2 regions of the Peribacillus sp. NPDC058002 genome follow, and region 1 is predicted to be linked to the other one. Evidence: riboswitches for the same ligand, from Rfam matches in the RefSeq annotation. Region 1 holds a riboswitch; the other holds the start of a gene.
The links. Region 1 has a riboswitch for cobalamin ahead of ACFVSH_RS04295 (ABC transporter substrate-binding protein). Riboswitches for the same ligand answer to the same signal wherever they lie in the genome.
Positions count from the first base shown of each region.

Region 2: linked by a shared signal. The riboswitch ahead of ACFVSH_RS16805 ((2Fe-2S) ferredoxin domain-containing protein) and the one ahead of ACFVSH_RS04295 (ABC transporter substrate-binding protein) in region 1 are both predicted to bind cobalamin.

Region 1 covers NZ_JBHVQU010000011.1:34,186-37,343, forward strand. Annotated here, with positions in the region: gene ACFVSH_RS04290 (FecCD family ABC transporter permease) at 1-775, opposite strand, end outside; gene ACFVSH_RS04295 (ABC transporter substrate-binding protein) at 738-1,703, opposite strand; cobalamin riboswitch at 1,885-2,057, opposite strand; gene ACFVSH_RS04300 (polysaccharide deacetylase family protein) at 2,146-3,000, opposite strand.
Region 2 covers NZ_JBHVQU010000104.1:6,294-9,451, forward strand. Annotated here, with positions in the region: gene cobJ (precorrin-3B C(17)-methyltransferase) at 1-1,535, opposite strand, end outside; gene ACFVSH_RS16805 ((2Fe-2S) ferredoxin domain-containing protein) at 1,550-1,918, opposite strand; cobalamin riboswitch at 2,069-2,259, opposite strand; cobalamin riboswitch at 2,461-2,654, shown strand; gene ACFVSH_RS16810 (energy-coupling factor ABC transporter permease) at 2,828-3,158, shown strand, end outside.

The sequences.
Region 1 (3,158 bases):
AGATCCACATTTTCCGCCGCTTAACATTCACACCTAAGTGCTTTGCCCGGTCTTCCCCGAAAGTCATCGCATTCAATTCACTTGTATTCATGATCAAAATCAATGATCCAATGATAAAAAACGGCAAAATGATTGCAATGTAATTCCAACCTCGCATTGAAACGCTTCCCATCAGCCAGCCGATGATTTGTCTTAATTCGTCACCCGTCAGCGCAATCATCAATGAAATGAAGGCACTTAAAAATGAGCTGAAAATGATTCCCGTTAAAATGATCGTTTCCACTTTCATCGATCGATCCATTTTTTTTGCGAAAGTCAGTACGCAAAGCATCGTGAGCACTGAGCATAAGATGCTCAATGCCGGAAGAGTATATAAACCGATGAACGGCAGTGAAATATTCAAGAATATTGTCAATACGGCGCCTACCGATGCTCCTGATGAAATACCCAATGTGTAAGGATCAGCGAGCGGGTTCCGGAGCAGTCCCTGAAAAGCCGCACCCGCAATCGCAAGTGATGCCCCGACCAAACCCGCAAGCAATACACGCGGCAGGCGGATGTTCATCACGATATTCGTAAGCATCACATCCGGATCAGCAGAAATCGGCAAATGGAAAATCTCCTTGCCGATTATTTGTATAAGTACGGGAATCGGTACTGGCACCGAACCAAAGGAAATGCCTATCGTCATCGCGAATAACAAAATGAACAACGCAATCAAATAAGCAAACGCCCATTTAGTTGTCAAATTGGTTCGGATAGACTGATTTGGCAAGTTCCTCTACTCCCTCTATTAAACGTGGACCGGAACGGGTCACCAAGTCTGAATGGACATCAAAGACTTGGCCATTCTTAACGGCATTTACGTCTTGCCATCCCTTTCGGCCCGTCACTTCACTAACTGGATCTTTCGTATAATAACCATACGTTGTAATGATGACATCCGGATTTGCAGCAATCATCGACTCTTCATCAATTTTTGCCCATCCGTCCAATTCTGCAGCAGCATTATCCGCTGAAATAATGTTAAGCATCTCATTCATGAAAGTATTTTTTCCAGGTGTGTATATTTCCGGTGAAGGCGAAACTTCCACTAAAACGGTCTTCCTATCCTCTTCCATTACGGATTTGGCCTTTTCCTGGATATCCTTGAGCTTCGTTTTCATATCCGTAACGATTTCTTTTGCCTTATCCTGTTCCCCCGTTGCCTGTCCAATCATTTCAATAGACTTATAGACTTGGCCAAAGCTTTGTGCATCATTGACTACGAGGACATCTATACCAGCATCCTTAAGCTGCTGTAAACCCTCATTCGAATTATGGGCACTTGATGCATGCGCAAGAACAAGATCAGGCTTCATGGAGACAATCAGCTCCGTGTTCATTTCCATTCCGCCAACTTTTTCAATTTCTTTCGTTTCTTCCGGGTAATTATCATTGTCGGAAACACCAACGACCTTTTTTCCCAATCCAAGTGCAAAGACCACTTCCGTATTACTTGGTATCAACGAAACGATTTTCTTCGGTTTTTGTTCTATCGTCACTTTTTCCCCAGTTGCATCTTTAATCGTAATCGGAAAAGCTTCGTGTTGAGCATGATTCGTTTGCTGCTTTTCTTTTCCTTCATCAGCAGCGTCACTGCAGCCAACCATCAATCCTGCAGTAAGCAACATCAACAGTATCAGACCAAAAATTTTCTTCATTTTCATTCCCCACAATCTTTTCATTTAATTTCTTCCCACCTGTAATTAAGAAAACGCATTGTTGGAAGATGCCCCCAAAACAAAAAGCACCTCCCGTTAAACGGAAGGTGCTTGCATGGCAACAATATCATTACGGACTCTTTCTCAGGGTCTGCCACACACCTTCCCATCCGCGTAGGTTACAGGTGTACGAATTCTGGCAGGTCTCCTGGCTCATGGTCATCGTCAACGGCACCTTCCCATATCTCATACAGTGGTACACAGCCGTCAGCTCCCATTTACAGTGGCGGGACCGCGTTGGCATTTCACCAACTTCCCTTTTAAGTCATTAAGACACCAAATCGTTCTTATGTATATAATTTTCACTGCCTTCATTATACACCATGTAAGAATCGATTATTATATGATTTTTCTGAACAAGTTCGAAATGACCCGTCCACCTTCAATGATTTGAAGAATTTTCAATCAGTGACGCAAACCCATCGACTGATAACCCGGGTGAAATCCGAACTCGATGCAGGGCATGCATCCCTTGGTCCCTTGAAGCTCCCCCAGGTTCGGTGGTGACTGCCATCTTGTATCCCGCTTCTTCTGACAGCGCTAGACTCTCTTCATTATACCGGCCAACCGGATAGGAAAGCACTGTCGTGTCCTGGTCGAGCTTACGGTCGAATAGCTCTTTCGACTGAACCATTTCCGCTTCTTGCTGTACTGCCGTCATGCGGTTCAGCTCCAAATGGTTGATGGTATGGCTTTCGATCGAAATCCCATTCCTGCTCATCACCAACATTTGATCTTCAGTCAGGTGATGACCTTTATCAATGGACTTACCGATCATGAAGACAGTTGCTTTCATATCATTTTCTTTTAATATCGGAAAAGCCTCCGTGTAGTTATCTGTATAGCCATCATCAAAAGTAAGCCAGACACACTTCTCACTCGGCATCCGATTCTCGGTTAAAACGAGGTATGCTTCTTCAGGGGATAATGTATAGTAACCATTCTCCCGAAGCCAAGCCATCTGTGCTCGGAATTCCTCAATTGGAACCCGAAGTCCATTCCCTTCAGAAATGCTGTGATACATCAAGATTGGAAGCCTGACCGCGGACTTGGCCATTATCCAGTCTCCCGTATCGATCTGGCCATCCAAATCCTGACCAGTCTCAGTCCCATTCTCGGCCGCTTCGACCATTTCAATGTCATCTTCCGCAATCGGTGCAGCCGTTTTTATGCCTATACCCTCTACAATCCCTTGTGAACATCCAGGTAAAATTAAAATTCCCAGCAATGCCACCATCCATAAAACTCTATATCTTTTCACTATCATTCCCCTAATTTTTTCTAGTATAATAGTATCAGAATACTATTCGATAATAAAGTATTCCATTTAAAGAATTAATAGGAAAACAAAAGTGCATAGTGCCCTGCTGAGCATTTATGAAGATTTTTTTCATA
Region 2 (3,158 bases), on a different contig from region 1:
TCATTTGGATGGGCATTTTGCTTATACTCCGCGACAATGTCCGTAATCAGTTCAACAAGCTGTTCCGGTTCAATGCCTTCTGCAACAGGCTGACCTGGATGGGCTGTTCTTCCAACCGGTTTAGCTCCAAGAAATAAGTCAAACTTCCCTTTTCGGAAGACAATCCCGATATCATCCATCACAGCTCTATAACAAGCCATCCCACACCCATTAAAACCGATGTTTAGTTCCTTTGGCATTTTCATTCCGCCAAGCACCCGATGTATTTCATCCGCATAAGGAATGGATTCGGTTTTTTCGCCATCACAGAAATCACATGCTTTTAATGTCAGTACATCTCCAATCGGTGATAATAGAAAGTTTGCTGACTGCAATTTCCCCGTAATGACTTCCGGATCCATTGTCGGTATCTTTAATACGATTTTATGATTTGGCGTGTATTCCATCGTGCCCTTTTCCCCGACAACTTCCGCAAGTGTCATCATTTGTTTGGGAGTGAATTGTTTATTCGCCACACCTGGACTAACGGCAAGTTCGAATACCGACTCCATTTTTTGCTGAACAATCGGCTCAATGGATTGCTGAACGGTTTGACCTTTGACTCTTGACAGTGCTTCCATTGCCATTTCAAAGGAAGCTGGCTTCTTTTCAGGTGCTTTTGTAAGTAATCCAACTCCTCCAGAGGATTCGGTGAAGGCTTCTTGATCTAATGCCCACGGTTCCGCTTCTTTTTGCAGACGCTGATGCGGCTTCAATGGTTGCTTTTCCGAATTCAAAGTATATTTCCTCTGATAGCCTCTTGGTGTAATGATTTTGTCATCATATAAAAAGGTGGAGGAATTACCAATAATGACAGTGGTCAACATTCCAATATCGTGGTTCAACATCTCTTTTAAATTGGTTATGACAATATCTTGCCTATCGCGATAGGCACTTTTCACCAACCCGACAGGTGTATCGGGTGAACGGTAGCGAAGGAGAATCTTCTGTGTTTCAACAATTTGCCTCGTCCGCCTGCCGCTGCGCGGATTATACAGGGCAATGACAAAGTCTGCCATTGCAGCTGCTTCAACCCTTTTAGCGATCAGTTCCCAAGGAGTTAGATGATCACTGAGGCTGATTGTACACGAATCGTGCATGACTGGTGCCCCAAGTAAAGATGCACAAGAGTTGATTGCAGAAATGCCAGGAATGACTTCAATGCCCACTCCAGTTTCTTCTTTCCAGCCTTTTTCAATCAATACTTCATAAACCAACCCAGCCATCCCGTAAACCCCAGCATCCCCGCTGGAGATTACCGCAACTTTCTTACCCAGCTCCGCTTGTTTCACTGCTTCCTGAGCACGCGATACCTCTTCAGTCATCCCCGTACTAATAATCGTTTGATCTGTAAGCAGTCCCTGAATGAGTTCAACATAAGTTTTATAACCAATGATGTAGTCACTTTCTTGAAGGGCTTCGACAGCACGTTTGGTAATGTGTTCAAAATTCCCTGGTCCAAAGCCCACGACGAATAATTTACCGTTTGTACTCATTAAGACATCTCCTTTTACGCTTTGTTCTTTGAAATACCCGTATGAGCAGGAAAATTTGGATTGGGTGCCATTTCCCCATCATTGAATTGGTAGATCATTTGTGGAACAAACTCCCCATCATCGATATGGCTGACAATTTGGCGGCCGAAATCAGGCGTCTCCACTCGATACCAGTTTCCTTGAGGATAGGCAATCACAACGCAGGCATCCTTACATCTTCCGTTACACCGTGTCCTCGTTGTATGGATTTTCATGTCCAGTCCTTTGGAAGTAATTTCATCGCGAATCGCCTGGGTTACTTCTTCCCCGCCCTTTTTCATACAGCTGCTTCCATTACAAATCAACAGATGTGTATTTGTACCCATTAAGTTCCAAGTAGTCATCTTCTTCCTCCTGCGTTCAGGGAAAAGGCAAAATAAAAAACCTTAACATAAGAGTCAAGGTTTAAAAAAACTATATGGATGAGGAGCCCCAGGCAAGAATGCCCAATCTCCCGAAATCGTCATAGTCCTTCTACCTTTCCCTCCGAAAAGTATCATGCAATTTTAAAAGCAGGTTTCCTGGCTTACGCTTCATTTTACCTTGTCCCTTCCCGGCAACAATGCCAGTGGCTATCGACAATTTCATCAGCGTTTACAGTAGCGGGGGCTGCATCGGACTTTCACCGATTTCCCTATTATCCCTTGCATATTCACACAAGGGCACTTTTAAAATGAAATATTTGGTTTTATTATACATTTCTAACTAACTTTATCTATCATATAACAACTTTATCAAAATTCAATAGTTTATTCCGACTGTTTAGAAAAGTTTAATAGTGTATATCCTGTCAACAAGCCTTTCCTTGCAACAAACTTAGTCAAAAAAAAAAGATAGTATAGCTGGAATTATTTCTTTATGGTACACTATACGAGAATTTTCTAAATAATTACATAAGTTTTATGGTGTTGAATTTTTCGGAATTCAGCTTAAAAGGGAAGCCGGTGAAAATCCGGAGCGGTCCCGCCACTGTAAAGGGGAGTCCTATTACTTTAACAATTCCACTGTCAAATGAGATGGGAAGGATGTAATGGGATGATGAACCAAAGCCAGGAGACCTGCCATGAAGCGTGAAACTGTTTCAACCTACGAGGATGGGTGTGCGGATCAGGCAGAAAGGCCCATGGTTGGTTTATGCTGCAAAATTCCTGTTCATTACGCACTTCTTTCCTTTGAGAGAAGTGCTTTTTATGTTGGGCCGCCTTTCTTCTCAAGATTGTTCAGAAAAATTAAAAGTTTTGAAAGGAGAAAGAATGAAAAGAACCAATTGGAAGACCATTTATTTTGTCATTTTACTGCTTTTCGTCCCAAAACGGGCAATGGCCATGCATATCATGGAGGGCTTTTTACCCATTGAATGGGCTATATTCTGGTGGGCCGTGACGCTTCCATTTTTAATCCTGGGTTACCGGTCCATTAGAACCAAAGTAAGGGAAAACCCAGAAACAAAAATGATGCTTGGCCTATCGGGTGCATTTGTATTCATTTTATCCGCCCTAAAGATTCCTTCTGTTACGGGAAGTTCTTCACACCCTACCGGAGTTGGTTTGGGCTCCATTTTATTCGGTCCATTGGCCATGAGTG